Regions from separate parts of the Erwinia sp. AC075 genome, predicted to be linked through region 2. Evidence: riboswitches for the same ligand, from Rfam matches in the RefSeq annotation. Region 2 holds a riboswitch; each other region holds the start of a gene.

The links. Region 2 has a riboswitch for thiamine pyrophosphate ahead of thiC (phosphomethylpyrimidine synthase ThiC). Riboswitches for the same ligand answer to the same signal wherever they lie in the genome.
Region 1: another riboswitch for thiamine pyrophosphate. It lies ahead of thiB (thiamine ABC transporter substrate binding subunit); the one in region 2 lies ahead of thiC (phosphomethylpyrimidine synthase ThiC).
Region 3: another riboswitch for thiamine pyrophosphate. It lies ahead of tenA (thiaminase II); the one in region 2 lies ahead of thiC (phosphomethylpyrimidine synthase ThiC).

What each region holds. Positions count from the first base shown of each region.
Region 1 is NZ_CEEDEU010000001.1:2,910,644-2,916,527, reverse strand. It holds gene thiP (thiamine/thiamine pyrophosphate ABC transporter permease ThiP) at 1-1,463, opposite strand, end outside; gene thiB (thiamine ABC transporter substrate binding subunit) at 1,439-2,425, opposite strand; TPP riboswitch at 2,467-2,573, opposite strand; gene sgrR (HTH-type transcriptional regulator SgrR) at 2,609-4,270, opposite strand; gene AC0IXH_RS13860 (sugar efflux transporter) at 4,516-5,694, shown strand; gene leuD (3-isopropylmalate dehydratase small subunit) at 5,733-5,884, opposite strand, start outside.
Region 2 is NZ_CEEDEU010000001.1:3,470,899-3,476,782, reverse strand. It holds gene thiC (phosphomethylpyrimidine synthase ThiC) at 1-1,397, opposite strand, end outside; TPP riboswitch at 1,486-1,586, opposite strand; gene AC0IXH_RS16350 (Rsd/AlgQ family anti-sigma factor) at 1,705-2,211, opposite strand; gene nudC (NAD(+) diphosphatase) at 2,296-3,069, shown strand; gene AC0IXH_RS16340 (bactofilin family protein) at 3,435-3,977, shown strand; gene hemE (uroporphyrinogen decarboxylase) at 4,161-5,228, shown strand; gene nfi (deoxyribonuclease V) at 5,231-5,884, shown strand, end outside.
Region 3 is NZ_CEEDEU010000001.1:722,768-728,651, forward strand. It holds gene AC0IXH_RS03335 (ABC transporter substrate-binding protein) at 1-894, opposite strand, end outside; gene AC0IXH_RS03340 (ABC transporter permease) at 920-1,687, opposite strand; gene AC0IXH_RS03345 (ABC transporter ATP-binding protein) at 1,684-2,433, opposite strand; gene tenA (thiaminase II) at 2,430-3,125, opposite strand; TPP riboswitch at 3,191-3,295, opposite strand; gene AC0IXH_RS03355 (TonB-dependent receptor) at 3,414-4,688, opposite strand; gene AC0IXH_RS03360 (FAD-binding oxidoreductase) at 4,841-5,884, opposite strand, start outside.

The DNA of each region.
Region 1 (5,884 bases), 560 kb from region 2:
AAATTTTCATTACCAAACAGCGCCACCACGCCAAAATCGCCAATCGACAGCACGCAGGCAAACGCCAGCGCCTGCGCAAGAGGGCGTTTTAACGCGCGTAGTTCGATCAGTTTGACGCGATTCCAGCCGTGAATATCCAGCGACAAACAGAGCCGGTTATAGCGTTCGGCAATGTCCCGCAGAGGGTTTTCCAGCACCTTCATGGCGTAAGGAATGGCCATCAGCGCATTGGTGAAAATTACGATGCCATCGGCGGCGTCCGGCAGGCCCACGGTGGCATTCAGCAGCAGAAAGAAGCCGGTCGCCAGCACGATGCCGGGCATGGCCAGAATCAACATGCCGCTCAGTTCCAGCGACTGGCCGAGCCAGACGCGCTGACGCATACGCAATTCCCGGCTGCTCCACAGCAGCATCACCGTCAGGATCACACACAGTAACCCTGCGCCAAGCGCAATGCGTATTGAGGTGAAGGTGGCCTGCCACAGTGCCGGTTGGCGTAATACCGCGGGCAGCCCCTGATTCAGGCCATCCACGATCACCGCCAGCAGCGGCGGCAGTAATAAAAGCAGCGCGGCGAAGATTAACAGCGCATCCCACACTTTGGCGCGCCCGCTGTCTTCAGGATTTCGCCAGCCGTTGATGCTTGCCGTGCCCGACGGAATCGCTTTGCTGAGCCACTGACTTAACATCACCAATCCCAGACAGCAGACCATCTGAATCATCGCCAGCAGGGCGGCACGGCCCGGATCGTAATCAAAGTTCAGCGCCTGGAAGATCGCCAGCTCGATGGTGGTGGCTTTTGGTCCGCCGCCGAGCGACAGGACGGTTGCGAAGCTGGCAAAACAGAGCATAAAAATCAGCGCGCCGGCAGGCAGAATTTGCCGCCGCAGCCAGGGCCATTCGACCACCACGAAATGGTTCCAGCCGCGTAATCCCAGCTGCGCGGCCAGCTGGCGCTGCTCTCCGGGGATCTGTTCCAGCGCCTGCAGCAGCAGACGCGCGGCTAACGGCAAATTAAAGAACACATGCGCCAGCAAAATGCCCTGCAAGCCATACGGCATGAAGGTATAGGGAATGCCCAGCAACGCGCAGAGATCGGCCAGCCAGCCCGTGCGGCCATAGACGCTGAGGATGCCAAACACCGCCACTAACACCGGCAATACCAGCGTCATCGCGCAGAGTCTTAACAGCGTGTCCCGGCCGGGGAAGCGGCGTCGGTAAAGTGCGCGGGCCAGCGGGATCGCCGGCACTACCGCCAGTACCGCGGAAAGAAAGGCCTGCCAGAAGGAGAAGCGCAGGACGTGCCAGAGATAGTCATCCTGCCAGAGATCCCGCCAGTGGACCGCCGGCGCACTCAGCCATAGCGCGCTGAATGCGGTCAGGGCCACGGCGACCAGCAGCGTCGCCGCCAGCGCACCGGGCACTAACGGGCCAGCACTCAGCGGCTGACGGCGCGTTGCCATGCACTGATCCATTGGCTACGTTGGCTGGCGACTTCCTGTGGCGTGTATTGCAGCGAGTTGGACGGGACGGTCAGGGTATCGAAACCGGCAGGCAAGGTGCTTTTCACCACCGGATACATCCAGTTGCCGGTTGGGATGCTGTCCTGGAACGGTTTATCCAGCATAAATTTCATGAATTTCTGCGCCAGTTCCGGCTGTTTGCTGCTTTTCAGCTGCCCGGCCACTTCTACCTGCAGGTAGTGACCTTCGCTGAAATTGGCGGCGGCATACTGCGATTTCTTCTCTTCAATCAGGTGGTAAGCCGGAGAGGTGGTGTAGCTCAGCACCATATCGCCTTCACCCTTGAGGAACAGCCCGTAAGCTTCGCTCCAGCCTTTGGTGACGGTGACGGTTTTCTTCGCCAGCTTCTGCCAGGCTTCCGGTGCCTTATCGCCGAACACTTTCTGCATCCACAACAGCAGGCCGAGGCCCGGGGTGCTGGTGCGGGGATCTTCATAAATAATCTTCAACGGTTTATCGCTGTTGACCAACTCTTTCAGGCTGGTGGGCGGATTTTGCAGCTTGGTTTTATCGTACACAAAGGCGAACCAGCCGTAGTCATACGGCACAAAGGTCTTATCGTTCCAGCCACCCGGAACGGTGACCTTGCTGGTGTCCACCTGGCCTGGTGCGAACAGGCCGGTTTTCTCTGCCGCATCCAGCAGATTGTTATCGAGGCCCAGCACCACGTCCGCCTTGCTGTTTTTGCCTTCCATCCGCAGACGGTTAAGCAGCGAGACGCCGTCTTCCAGCGCCACGTATTTCAGCTCGCAGCCGCAGTCTGCTTCAAACGCCTTTTTGATGGCAGGACCCGGCCCCCAGTCAGCGGAAAATGAGTCGTAGGTATAAACAGTCAGGACGGGTTTAGCCGCGAAGGCCGGGAAGGTGCTGAGGATCAGTAAAGGCAGAACTTTTTTTAACACTTTGCGTTCCTTGAAAGTTAGGTGTCGCAAAGGATCTGAGCAATCTGGAGAGTCTCAAATCCCTACGCCGGCATTATCCGGATCAGGTTCGACGGGTTTGTCTCAGCGCTGGCAGTGAAACACCGCGAACGCACCCCGTTGAGAACGGCCTATTCTAGTGATTTCCGCTGGGTAACGAAAGCATCATGCGTCGTCAGGGGCGAACCAGGCGGATTTAAAATCAAACCAGCCCAGCATATTCATTCTGACTCCGCGCATACTGCGTTGACCTTCCAGCAGCAGCCAGTGATGGAACAGCGGATGCAGCGTCCAGGTGTTGATCAACTGCTTGCCCCAGTCGGCCAGCGGCAGCTTCTGTTCGCGCCAGCGTTGCGCATCCTTTTCCCAGTCCAGCGTCACGCAATGATGCACCAGCGGGATTTCGTACAGCAGCGCAAACACGGAAAATTCCAGCGGCAGGGTGAAGTTGGCGCTGCCGAGCCAGATATCGCTTTCGGCTTCGCCACGGTGCCAGACGTCATAATCGACCTGTTGGGTGATCAACTCCACGCCCTGTTCGGCGAGGATTGGCCGTAACGCATTGGCGATGCCCTGATGCTCGACGTGATCGTTATACCAGGTCAGCGTCAGGGTGGTCAGCCCGTCGGGCTTCTGGCTGGCAGCCATATCGCGGCGATGATGCCAGCGCGGCAGCAGGCCATAAGCCGGGAACCAGTAGCGTTGATAGCCAATACCGGCATGGTTCAGCAGGGCGATTGGGTTGAACAGCGTGCTGACCCAGCGACGGATGTGTTCATCGCGACCCTGTTCGGATCGCTGGTCAAACAGCAGGAAATAGCAGCCTTCTTCCAGACGACTCTCTTCCGATTTTTCTTCCAGCCCTTTGCCTTCCAGCTTAACCCCGGCATAAACCAGCTCATCACTGATTTCCGGCAGCACCCAGATATTCACTTCATCAATCAGCGCGCGGTAACCAAAATAGTCATCAAACGCCTGGATCCTCAGTTGGGTGGTCTGATTGCGCACCACCGCATACGGGCCGGTGCCAATCGGCTGACGGGCGAAGTCCGCGAGGAATGGCCACTCTTTTGGCAGGATCATGGTGCTGACGCTGCCCAGCAGCCAGGGAAGCCAGTTGTCGGGCTGATGCAGATGAATATCCAGCGTCCAGGGCGCCGAGGACTCAATGCGATCGAAATGGGCATAAAGGCGTTGGGGCTTCAGTCGCTCAAGGGTGCTGATTATGTCGGCCATCTCCAGCTCCCGGCCATGATGAAAGTGGATCGCCGGGCGCAGATAAAACCGCCAGTGCAGCGGAGAAAGCTGCTGCCAGTGGTGGGCAATATCGGCTTCGATTTCCCCATTTTCCTCATTTATCCGCGTCAGGCTGCTAAAAATCTGACGGGCAAGGTGGGTTTCAGAACGACGCAGCGGCGTACCGGGTAACAGATTCAGTAACGAGCGATAGTACATCACCCGCAGGATATGTTTCCCCTGGCGGAAACTGCGGCCAAGATGCGAGATCAGCATCTGTCTGACCGCGTTTTTATCGCCCACCAGCTGCACCAGTTGGTCGATGCGATCGTTCTCCAGCAACTCTTCCGCCCGCTGCTGTTGCAATGCCAGCCCGGTGTAATGGAAGCTAAGCTTTGAACGTTTTCCGCGCCCGGCTTCAGCCTGCCAGTTCAGCCAGCCCTGTTCCTGCATCGCGTTCAGCAGATTGCGCATATGCCGGCGGGAGCAGCTCAGTTGTACCGCCAGATCGTTGAGCGTGGTCTCCTGCGGCTGGCCTTCGCAGCACTGCCACAGGCGGATAAACTGTTGTTGTAAGCGGGCAGAAGACATAAAAGAGGAACCCTTATCAGAAAGCAGTCTGTTTTTTCTTCCTTATATTAGGACGATAATGCCCGCAGATGAAAGAGCGGGAGACATTCTTCGAATGCGCTCTGACATTGATGATTCTGAGTATGGTGCCTTTCACCAGCCAGCCGGGTTAATACCTTGCTGGCTTTTTTCGCTGCTCCATGTTTTCTTCTATGCTTGCTGTTTGTCGACTCACATTTGTGGCGACTTTTTTTGAAGGATCAGCTATGAAATCGCTCCTCACGCGCCGTCGCCGTATCAATCCTGTTTACGTCGCCTTTATGGCCGTGTCGTTTATGGTGGGCGTGGCGGGTGCGCTTCAGGCTCCGACGCTTAGCCTGTTTCTGACCCGTGAAGTGGCCGTTCGCCCGTTCTGGGTCGGGCTGTTTTACACCATCAATGCGATAGCCGGCATTGCGGTGAGCATTCTGCTGGCAAAGCGCTCGGACAACCGGGGCGACCGCCGCATGCTGATCCTGTTTTGCTGCGTGATGGCGATTGGCAACGCGCTGATCTTTGCCTTCAACCGTGATTATCTGACGCTGATTACCTTTGGCGTGCTGCTCTCCGCGCTGGCCAGCGTGTCGATGCCGCAAATCTTTGCCCTTGCCCGCGAATATGCTGACAGCTCGGCCAGAGAGGTGGTGATGTTCAGTTCGGTGATGCGTGCCCAACTGTCACTGGCCTGGGTAGTCGGGCCGCCGTTGTCCTTTGCGCTGGCGCTGAATTACGGCTTCACCACCATGTTTTTGATTGCCGCCGGACTGTTTGTGGTCTGTGTGGCGCTAATCTGGTTTGCGCTGCCGTCGGTGCCGCGCGTTGAACAACCGCCTGAAGTGGTGATCACCCAAATCAGCGCGTGGAAGAATAAAGATGTGCGGCTGCTGTTTATGGCTTCATTGCTGATGTGGACCTGCAATACCATGTATATCATTGATATGCCGCTGTATATCAGCAGCGTGTTGGGGTTGCCGGATAAGCTGGCTGGATTGCTGATGGGCGTGGCGGCCGGGCTGGAAATCCCGGCGATGCTGCTGGCCGGCCATTATGTGAAGCGCTTCGGCAAGCGCAAAATGATGCTGTTTGCGGTGGCGTCCGGGGCGATATTCTATCTGGGGCTGGTGGTGTTCCACGACAAAGCGGCGCTGATGGCGTTGCAGATCTTTAATGCCATCTTTATTGGTATTGTCGCCGGGATCGGCATGCTCTATTTCCAGGATCTGATGCCGGGAAGGCCCGGTGCGGCGACCACATTATTTACCAACAGTATTTCGACGGGGGTGATTCTGGCGGGCGTGATTCAGGGCGCGCTGGCGGAAACCTTTGGCCATTATTCGGTGTACTGGGCGGCGTTGGTACTGTCGATTGGGGCGCTGGTGATGTCGGCCAAAGTGAAGGATGTCTGAGGGACGTTCGGGCGGAAGTTCTTCCGCCCGTAGGGTCACTAACGCAGAAAGGCCGGCTGGGTTTTCTCATACGCCGTAATGTCGGCGTCATGTTGTAGCGTCAGGCCAATGTTATCCAGCCCGTTGATCAGGCAGTGTCGGCGGAAGCTGTCGATGCTGAACGCGTAGTGCTTACCATCGGCGATGACCT
Region 2 (5,884 bases):
GGGCCGAGCGTATAGAAGGGCGCTTCATGGCAGTGATCGAGTTGCTCGGTCATATTACGGCGGATCATCTGCATCGGCACATGTCCTGGCCCTTCGATCATCACCTGCACGTCATACTCCCAGGCAATTTTGGTCAGCTCGCCCAGCGTATGCAGCTCGGCAAACTGCGCTTCATCGTTGGCATCCTGAATCGATCCTGGACGAAGTCCGTCGCCCAGCGACAGCGAAACGTCGTAGGCGGCGCACAGCTCGCAGATCTCGCGGAAGTGTTCGTAGAGGAAGCTCTCTTTGTGGTGAGACAGGCACCACTTGGCCATGATCGATCCCCCCCGGGAGACGATCCCCGTCAGGCGTTTTGCGGTCATCGGCACATAGCGCAGCAACACACCGGCATGGATGGTGAAGTAATCGACGCCCTGTTCAGCCTGTTCCAGCAAGGTATCGCGGAACACTTCCCAGTTGAGATCCTCTGCCACACCGTTCACTTTTTCCAGCGCCTGATAGATCGGAACCGTACCAATCGGAACGGGACTGTTACGCAGGATCCATTCGCGCGTCTCATGAATATTGCGCCCGGTAGAAAGATCCATCACCGTATCGGCGCCCCAGCGGGCGGACCACACCAGCTTCTCCACTTCCTCTTCAATCGACGAGCTGACCGCGGAGTTACCGATATTGGCGTTAATCTTCACCAGGAAATTGCGGCCAATAATCATCGCTTCGGATTCAGGATGGTTAATATTTGCAGGGATGATGGCGCGGCCGGCCGCCACTTCCTGCCGGACGAACTCTGCCGTGATATTTTCCGGCAGGCTGGCACCAAAGCTATTGCCGGGATGCTGTTGCAACAGCACGTCACCCCGAATACGTTCGCGGCCCATATTTTCACGCAGGGCGATAAATTCCATCTCTGGCGTAATCACGCCCAAACGCGCGTAATGCATTTGCGTCACGCAGCGGCCAGCCAGTGCCTTGCGTGGGCGGGGAAGATGGTCAAAACGCAAATGATCGAGGCCTTCATCCGCCAGGCGCTGTTGGGTGTACACCGAACTGAGCTGCTCAATGTGCTGAGTATCACCACGCTGTTCAATCCAGTCATTGCGTAGCCTGGCAAGTCCGCGATGCACATCAATTTTTGCGTCCGGATCGCCATAAGGTCCGGCCGTGTCATACACCGGTACCGGTTCGTTATCTTCAAACTGCGGATTGTCTTTGCTGCCACCGACCATCGTCGGACTGAGCTGGATTTCACGCATCGGCACGCGAATATCCTCGCGCGAACCGTTCAGCCAGATGCGTTTAGAATTGGGGAAAGCGGTGCCCTGAAGGGAGTCGATAAACTGCTGGGCTTCTGCGCGCTGTTCGCGGCGGGTCGGTCTTTTATCACGGGTAGACATAGCTCGTTCCTGAAAAAAGGGAATTTGCTTGCCTGGAGTTCGGAGGAGTAAGCGCAGGGTGTGAAAATGGTCGGATCCACACCGTCACTGAAGATTTACTCTTGTTCCCTTCGCAGGTACTAACCTGATCAGGTTCCGCGGATCCCGAATTAACGGTCTCAGCCCCTAAGGGCACTCCGACAAGAAGAATTTTGCTGGCAGACAGCACCAGCAAAACAATCGTGGCAGGACTGGCCTCGCCACATAGTGCCCTTTCAGCATAAAGGGGCTTTTTTGAAACTACAAGGGGTTTACAATCTGATAACGTTTACGCCGGACGGGCAAGCGCACTCTCATTAGCTGCCTCAGGCTTATCCGCCGTTTTTTCCAGCGCCAGCTGAATAAAGCGGTCTTCAAGCGTGAAACGCGCTTCCAGCGCTTCGCCCACTGTGGACAAAGCATTCTGGAATTCGAGACAGTTATCGTGATCGATGGCCTTCTCGAGATGGGTATCATACACCTGCATGATCATCTCGGTGTTTGCCTGCAGGGAAGGGTAGATCAGCGCGGCTTTAGCCAACTGTTCGCTGCCTTCCATCTCCTGAATAAAGCGTTGATAAACGGTGAAATGCCCGGTGGAAAGGTAATCCACCAATCCCTGACAGAAGCTGTCCAGCGCGTTTTCATCGAGCGTAGTGAGCGATTCCTTGTTAGGCTTGATGCCAACCAGACGATAATAGGCAATCAACAACTGCCTGCGGGAGCGTAGACAAAAGTCTACCAGGTCGCTACATCCGCCGACGCGCGCGGTCAGAACTTCTAACTGGTTAAGCATGAGTGACTCCATGAGTGTAATTATTACTATTTCGCCCCAATCCAGTATTTCAGAAAGTCTGTAAAGCTGAGGATGAGCAATTTTATGCAACGTGAGATTTCAAGCGTAGACGTTGGCTGGTGGGTTGTCAGTCATGAACATAAACTTTGGTTACCGAAAGGTCAATTACCGTTCGGTAGCGCACAAGAATTAAGCCTGACAGGATCGCACGGATCACAAATCGGCGAGTGGCAGGGCGCTCCCGTCTGGCTGATCTGTGAGAACCGTCAAGAGGGCATGGGATCCTTGCGTCAGATCCTCGATCTGGACGTGGGCCTGTTCCAGCTGGCGGGTAAAGGGATCCAGCTGGCGGAGTTCTATCGCTCGCATAAGTGGTGCGGCTACTGCGGTCATGAAATGCACCACAGCAAAACCGAACTTGCCTGCCTGTGCCGCCATTGTCGACAGCGCTATTACCCGCAAATCGCGCCCTGCATCATTGTGGCGATCCGCCGTGGGGAAGAGATCCTGCTGGCCCAGCATACCAAACACCGTAACGGCATCTACACGGTGCTGGCCGGTTTTGTTGAAGTCGGCGAAACGCTGGAACAAACCGTCGCGCGGGAAGTGATGGAAGAGAGCGGGCTGAAGGTGAAAAACTTGCGTTACGTCTCCTCTCAACCCTGGCCGTTCCCCCAGTCGTTGATGATGGCTTTTATGGCCGATTACGACAGCGGCGAGATTGTCATCGATCCCAAAGAGCTACTGGATGCGGGTTGGTATCGCTTTGATGCCTTACCGCAGCTTCCTCCTCCAGGAACGGTCGCCCGTCGCCTGATTGAGGATACCGTGGTGCTTTGCCGCGAAGAGGCTGAGTAAGTACCCAGGCCGGCAAATTCACCCTTTGCCGGCTTTTGCTGAACCCGCTCGGGTGTTTAATCATCGTATTTCATTTTTTTAAATAAACTACTGTGCTTAATCGTGCAGCATCACGTATTTTATTGTTCTGATTTTGTCTGCCAGACTGCATTAATATTAATGTCATGTTAATAACATCAGGGAATGATGCCATGGAAAGGTTCAGGAAAGAACATTACTTATGGGGCCTGTGGCTCTTATGGATTTTTTCTCTTTGTTGTTACCTCTTCCCGCAATATAAATTCTTTGATTGTTGCCTGAGGGTGACGATCGGCTGTTATTTAATATTCGTTTTATTAACTCTCGCTAAAAGGATGGATCCCAATATGTTTAACTTCAATAAGAAAGAAACAGACTCGCCAGTGAACGGCTCAGTCGATACCGCCTCGCCGCAGGCACCGAAGGCCGCGCTGGAGCTGGCTGATGAGAGCGCGACGGCGAAAGAAACCCGTATTTCATCAGGCAGTAAATTAACGGGTGAAATAATTAATGAAGCTAATATTTCGATAAATGGTCAGATCGTTGGCGATATTGTCAGTAAGAAAACGGTACAGATCGGTCAAGAGGGGAAAGTGAATGGCAAGGTATCTTCTTTGAAAGTTGTCGTAAATGGTTCGCTAAAAGGATGCTGTTACGCGAAGTCAGTCACGATTCTTTCCCGTGGCCGAATTGAAGGGGATGTTTATGCCGAGGATTTCTCTATTGAGAAAGGCGGCGTATTTATTGGCAATTCTCATGTGCTTGATGAAAACAGGCTGCCAGATAAAGCCTCGACCGCGGCGAGGACAAAGCCAGAAATATCTGAGTTAATGCCGCCAGCGCCGGGAAAAAATATCAATAAAGAGCGGGGTGATAAAGCCGCTAAATAAGGGTTTGATATGCGCATTAAGCCACCCAACCGGGCGCGAGGTTCACCGCCCGGTGGGTGAGCCCATTCTGTCTTCCGCTCTCAGCCGCCCGGCGATCGCTCAATTTTTGTGACGCTGTGGCAGCGCCATTTCCAATAAATGTTACACTACGCGCATGCATGTGTGCTTAGAGAGCTTTTAAAAATGAGTGAACTGAAGAACGATCGTTATTTGCGCGCCCTGTTGCGCCAGCCGGTAGATGTAACGCCAGTGTGGATGATGCGCCAGGCCGGGCGTTATTTGCCTGAGTACAAAGCGACTCGCGCGGTAGCCGGTGATTTTATGTCGCTGTGCAAAAATGCCGAACTGGCGTGTGAAGTGACGCTGCAACCGCTGCGTCGCTATAACCTGGACGCGGCGATCCTGTTCTCCGATATCCTGACCATTCCAGATGCGATGGGCTTAGGCCTCTATTTTGAAACGGGTGAGGGTCCGCGTTTCTCTTCACCGGTCACCTGTCGTGCAGACGTTGAAAAGCTGCCAATCCCCGATCCTGAACAGGAACTGGGTTATGTGATGAATGCCGTGCGCACCATCCGTAAGAATCTGAACGGTGAGGTTCCGCTGATTGGTTTCACCGGCAGCCCGTGGACGTTGGCGACCTATATGGTGGAAGGCGGCAGCAGCAAGGCCTTCACCAAACTGAAAAAGATGATGTATGCCGAGCCAGCCACCCTGCATCTGATGCTGGATAAGCTGGCTGACAGCGTCACCCTGTACCTCAATGCGCAAATCCGCGCCGGTGCGCAGTCGGTGATGATCTTTGATACCTGGGGCGGCGTGTTGACGGGTCGTGACTACCTTGAGTTCTCCCTTCACTACATGCACAAAATCATTGATGGCCTGCAGCGTGAAAACGACGGACGTCGCGTACCGGTTACTATGTTCACCAAGGGTGGCGGACAGTGGCTGGAAGCCATGGCGGCGACCGGCTGTGATGCGCTGGGGCTGGACTGGACGACCGATATTGGCGATGCACGCCGCCGTGTAGGCGATAAGGTCGCGCTGCAGGGCAATATGGATCCTTCCATGCTGTATGCCGCGCCTGCCCGTATCGAGCAGGAAGTGGCAACTATCCTTGCAGGCTACGGTAATGGCAGCGGTCACGTGTTCAATCTGGGTCACGGCATCCATCAGGATGTGCCGCCAGAGCACGCAGGCGTGTTTGTCGAGGCAGTCCACACGTTGTCTCGCCCATACCATCAGGACTAAGCATGGATATTCAGGCATTAAAACAGGAACAGCTTGCGCGTGCCGCTGAGGTGATACGTGAAGATGATTTTGAGGTAATGCCGCCCCGTTACATTGGCGGTGCCGATGTCGGGTTTGAGCAGGGCGGTGAGATAACCCGCGCCGCCCTGGTTATTCTGGAATATCCTTCGCTCCAGTTAGTGGAGCATCGTGTTGCGCGCATCGCCACCACCATGCCCTATATCCCCGGTTATCTCTCCTTCCGTGAATATCCCGCGTTGATGGCCGCCTGGCAGCAGCTGGAGCATCGTCCTGACCTGTTAATGGTCGATGGGCAGGGCATTGCCCATCCGCGTCGCCTGGGCGTTGCCAGCCACTTTGGCCTGCTGGTGGATGTGCCGACGCTGGGCGTAGCAAAAAGCCGGCTGTGTGGCACCTTCGAACCGCTCGCCGATGAGCCGGGCGCCAGCCAGCCATTAATGGACAAAGGCGAGCAGATCGGTTTTGTCCTGCGCAGTAAAATCCGCTGTAATCCGCTTTTTATATCGCCTGGCCATCGCATCAGCCCGGCTACCGCATTGAGCCTGGTGGAGAGCTGCCTGAAAGGTTATCGCCTGCCTGAACCCACGCGCTGGGCAGATGCAGTGGCTTCCCAACGGCCCGCTTTCCTGCGCTGG
Region 3 (5,884 bases), 2.7 Mb from region 2:
TTTGATCAGCTTATGGTCAAAAAGAAACCGTTCGTAAGCGTCATAACGGGCTCTGTCCAGATGGGCCGGATCGCGGGCAAACATCGGCAGGGTTTTCATCCACGCGGCTTTGTTTAAGGCATTATTAAGGTCCGGGTGCGCACTGGCGAACGCATCCCAACTCTCCTGCGGATGGGCATGCAGGTAGTCGCTGCCTTTCTTCAGCGCAATCAGGAATTTTTTGATTTTCGGCGCGTTCACCTCATCGCGATTCGCCACGATAATCAGCTCGTCATAGGCCGGAACGCCGTAGTCCTCAACGTTGAATACCTGCGGATCCTTACCGTGCTGCTTCAGCTCCAGCGCTTCGATATTGCGATAGCCGCCTATCACCGCATCGACCTGGCCCGCCATCAGCGCGCTGTTGAGCTGGAAATTGACGTTGACCATCTTCACCTGATCCAGACTGACCTTTTCATGGTTGAGCATGGTGCCCAGCGTCGCCTGTTCAATACCGCTGACCGAGTAGCCAATTTTTTTGCCCTTCAGTCCGGCCGGCGAGGTGATGCTTTTATCCAGCGTCATCACCGTATTTAACGGCGAGTTAATCAGCGTGCCGACGCGCATCAGCGGTAAGCCCTGATCGGCAAAGAAATGCAGCTGTGGCTGATAGGTGATCGCCAGGTCGGCCTGTTTGGCTGCCACCAGCCGTGGCGGCAATGCCGGATCGGAAGGCGGCACAATCTTCACCTCCAGCCCTTGTTCCTTAAACGCGCCGATCTGTTCCGCGACCATGATCGGCGCGTGATCGGGGTTGATATACCAGTCCAGCACCAGCGTCAGCTTGTCGTTGGCGCTGGCGGCGTGGGCACAGGCGGCAGTCAGCAGCAGGCCGCAGAGGGTTTTCTTAAACATGTGTTTCCCTTGAGTGAGGTATCGATCAGTCATTTTCCGGTGCCCAGCGGATCAGGCGACGCAGTGCACTGTCCACCGCCAGCCACAGCAGCAGAGTCATCAGCACCAGAATAAAAAGTGCCGCAAAGCAGAGTTCGGTTTGCATCCGCGCATTGGCGTTCAGCATCACGTAGCCCAGACCTTCGCCTGCGCCGACCCATTCGCCGATGATGGCGCCAATCGGTGCCACCGCCGCCGCCATCCTCAGCCCGGAGCCAAACGCAGGCAGCGCCGCCATCAGCCGCACATGGCGTAATAACGCCCAGCGGGATGCGCCCATGGTGCGGGCGAGGTCGAGAAGATCGTTATTGACCCGGCGCAACCCGTCGAAGAAAGCCGAGGTGACCGGGAAGAAAATCACCAGCACCGCCATCGCCACCTTGGCGCTGATGCCGAAGCCGAACCACAGCACCAGCAAGGGTGCCAGCGCAAAAACCGGTATGGCCTGGCTGGTCAGCACCAGCGGCATCAGCCAGCGCTGTAAGCGGGGGGAGAACATCATGCACAGCGCAAGGATGGCGCCGAGCAACACGCCGGCGACCAGCCCGCTGACGATTTCCGCCGCGGTCACCAGCGTGTGCGCCGCCAGATACGCGCGGCTGGTCCACAGGACGTCGGCAACCGACATCGGTGTGGGCAGCAGGAAGGCAGGAACGCCGCTGCGGGTGATTGCCCACCAGACGGTAATCAGGCCGATAAACACCGTCAGGCCACGCCGCCAGCGGCCAAAGGCCGATTCTTTTACGGATATCATCCTGCCGCCCGGGTCAGCTGTTGCAATAATTCACCCTGGCTCTGCAACAGATGCCGATCGTCAGGGGCCCGTGGCGGCAGTCCGGCAATCTGATGCGAATCATCAATCCCGGCCGCAGACAGCACCAACAGCTGGTGGCTAAGGCGGCAGGCCTCCAGCGGATCGTGGGTGATCAGTAACACCGTGTGGCCGGTCAGTAACGTCGAGGCCAGGGTCTGGATACTGGTGCGGGTAATGGCGTCCAGCGCTGAAAAAGGCTCGTCCATCAGCACCATCGGCTGACGCTGATAAAGCGTGCGGGCCAGCGCGGCTCGCTGCCGCATACCGCCGGACAGCCCGGCAGGCAGGCTGTCGCCATAGCCGCTGAGCCCGACGCGCGCCGTCAGCTCGTCAGCCCATTCGCGGTCGGGCTTCTCGCCACGCAGGCGTGAGGCGAGGCTGATATTCTCGCGGACGGTTAGCCACGGATAGAGCAGATCTTTCTGCCCCATATAGGCCACGCGTCCCTGCACCGGCAGGCCATCGCTGCCCGTGACCGTGCCTGCCGTCGGCTGCGCCAGCCCGGCTATGATCTTCAGCAGGCTGGTTTTGCCGACGCCGCTGGCTCCCAGCATCGCGGCAAACTGACCGCCGGTGATATCGACATTCAGCCGTTCAAACACCGTCCGTGCGCCGTAGCGCAGGGTCAGATCGCGCACCTCAATCCCCGGCGGGATCACGCCGCGGGCAATGTCATGACTGTTCATACCACGTTGCTCAGGCTGGCATTGAGGCCCATCTGCCAGAAGGCACTTTCCAGCCGGGTGGCGGTGGTGAAGATGGTTGAAAGCTCCGGCAGACGACTTTGTGCGCCGCGCTGAACCCCAACCGTTTCCAGTAGATCTATCGCCCGCTGAACGCTGGCCAGATAGTTTTCGTCGCCGTAGTTGGCGATCCACGAGCGGTAGGGATTGCCTTCGGTGACGGTGGTGGGATTGTGCAGCAAGCCGAGGCCTATTTCGGCATAGCCCGCGACGCAGGGAAGCAGTGCGGCCAGCAGATCCAGCGCATCGCCGGACTGGCCGATATCCAGCACATAGCGGGTGTAGTTGAGGGTTTCGGGCGCTTCCTGTTCATTGCGCATCTGGCTTTCGCTGATGCCCCACTGCGTGCAGTAACCGACATGCAGCGGCAGCTCGGCGACGATGGCGTTCAGCGAGGCGGTGGCGGCACGCATTTCTGGCAAGGTTCGGAACTTGCTGACCAGCAGGGCATAGGCGCGGGCGAAATGGATCAGGAACAGGTAGTCCTGGGTCAGATAACGCCGAAACGCGCTTTCAGGCAGCGTGCCCTGGGCCAACTGCTGAAGAAAAGGGTGGTTAACGTAGTGCTGCCAGTCAGCCGCGGCTTGCTGGCGAAGCTGGCCATAAAGACCACGGGAAAACATGTTGTCAGACATGGGACCTCCAAAAGTGAGTGGAGATCCGGGCGTGCAGAGGTATGAACAGGCAACGATCGAAAGTGGTGCTATTGCCAACCCGTCCCTTCGCTGGCATGACCCAGATCAGGTTCAAAGGGTCCGGCTAACGTCGCCATCTCAGCCCATAAAGGACACCCCTCGGAGAGGCTTGTTATACGATATTTACTTTTTGATTACAATCGATGGCTGGCAGCCGAGTTGGCGTCATAATGAAAAACGGCCTTCTTGCGAAAGCCGTTGTTTAAGCGCCACTAAGCCTGTTTTGGCTTAGAAATCATATTCTAACGCTAAGCGGTTCTGCCAGAAGTTCTTGTCAGAGGTCGAGGTGGTTTGCACGCCGACAAAGTCGGTCAGGCTCAGCCCTTTCAGCACGCCATCAAAGCTGTAGGTGCCGTAAATCAGGTACTCCGACTGATTGCTGCTGGACGCGCCGGCGCTGGCGGTCAAATCCATAAACGAGTAGCGGCTGCCGAGGGAAATATTGCTGTTGGCGGTCCAGTTCAGATCGGTGGAGTAGGCGTTGCCGCTCCCCAAATCCTGGGTACTGGTGAAGAACGGTTGGGCAAAATACTGGCCGGACGAGGTGTTATGGGCATAAGGCGTCACCAGCGCGCCGTTGCCATAGGCATTCTCACTGGCGGCGATATGGTCCCAGTTCAGTGACCAGCGCAATGACGGCACAAAATTCATCGCATACTGCGCGCCGTAGCTGGTGCTGTTTACTTCGCCCGCCAGCGCGTCGCCCTGACTCAGGCCGCGAATAAACTGCACGCCAATTTTGGGCTGCAACGGATTTTCCGACCACGACAGGAAGCTGTCGGCGTAAACCATCTTGGTGTAGTTATTGTATTCTTCGTACCACAGCTGGCCGGTCAGCTTTTTATCATCCAGCTTCAGGGCACGTCCGCCGCCGATGCCCCACATGCCGTTAGTGCGGCCATCGGCATCGGTGTAAGCGGTGGTGTCGAGAAACTGATCGTCACCCCAGGGTTTATAGCGGGTAATTTTGGTGGCGTGCAGGAAGTTGTCGCTGTCGCCATAATTGGCGTCCACACCCCGGAACAGGATCGGGGTGATGCGCCAGTCGTAGTCGCCGATAAACGGGATATTGATACGCTGGTCACCGGCGGTGATGCGGAAGTCCTGATAGTGCCAGCTCAGATAGGCTTCGCCGACGCCGGTCTCGTTTGGCCCCAGTTCACCGATCAGGTGGTCATCGTTATGCGAGATGCCGCGTTGCAAAATGCCGCTGACGCCAAGGCTCAGGCCATAATATTCCGCCGTGGCATACTTCACGCTGCCGCCGTAACTGACGGTGTCCTGAGAGTAGCCCGGCGAGAAATAGGCGTTGTGGGTGGAATAATAAAGGCTGCGCAGGCTGCCATGGACCGAGCCGCAGGTAAACATTTCGGTCAGTGAATCGGCGACGCCGGCATCACAATCCGAAACCGGTGCCGCGGCCAGCGCGTTACCCATTAATAAAGCCTGAGAGACGACGAGTGCACCCAACTTTAGCGCAAAGTTGACCTTCTTTGTTTTCATCAATAGCTTCCTGTCAAAAATTGAAAATGATCTGCCCGCAGCAAAATTTGCTGAGTAATTGTTTTTTGGTATCCCGTAAAACCGTCCAGTGGCGAGCGCGTTATTTTAGCTGCGTGCTTTATTTACTCACTGTAATTAATTTCATGCTGATTTCATTTATTCAGTGACAGCGGATCGCTTGGTAATTCCAGCGTGTCGCGCACGTCCCAACCCTGCAGCTTTCCTGGGTTGAGCAGTCCTGCCGGGTCCAGCGCCTTTTTAACTGAGACCACCTCGGCCTTAATTTCCCCTTGCTTACCTTCTTCAATGGTAAAGACATGCGGATTGTTTATTTTTACATCATGATCGCGGAATATCTGCATTATTTCGTTCAATCTTTCTTCACTGGAATAGCGAATTAATTGTAATCCGCTGGCAGTGATATTGCTATCGTTGTCACGCAGGAATTCAATGTGGGAAATAACTTCATCGCCGAACAATTCCGCCATCGCAATAATTTGTTGGCGATAGGTGGAATAATTGAACGCCGTCTGCAAATAGGTCAGGGTGCTGTCCACTTTCAGCGCATGCAGCGTGGTATGGTTCCAGCAATATTCCATCAAGGAGGCATTGGCTTCACGCGCCTCGTCCGCCGTCTGGCGCACGGCATTCTGGCCGCGATACTTTTCTAACAGTCCGCTGCACAGGCCTTCACTTTGCTCCGCAATCACGCTGATCACCGCATGCTGCGTGGCCTGATAATTGCCGTTCAGATGGGTGAAATAGCTTGGGATCGGTGCGGCGAACAGCGCAAGCTGGCGTTTCACCAGCCCTGGCGAGCGGGCAAAGGCATTGGCATAGTCCAGCGCTTCGGTGAAGTCGTCGAACACATCCAGCCGCTCAATCCACTGATGCACCGGTGCCAGCGCCAGCTCGACTTCCAGCACGATGCCGTTGCTGCCGTAAGCATGATGCAGCAGCAAGGCCTGCGGCGCGGGAACGCTGAGGATGCGCGGCTCGGCTTCCATGGTCATCACTTTCACGCTCAGCACGTTGCCGGGTGCGCCCAGCGGGCCATAGTTGATTGAACCGATGCCGCCAAAGCCGCCGCCATACAGTCCGCCCAGCGTCGCCAGCCGATAGGTCGACGGCATACAGCGCAGCTCCCAGCCCTCAGGACGGGTCACCGTTTCAATCTCGGCCAGACGGATCCCCGC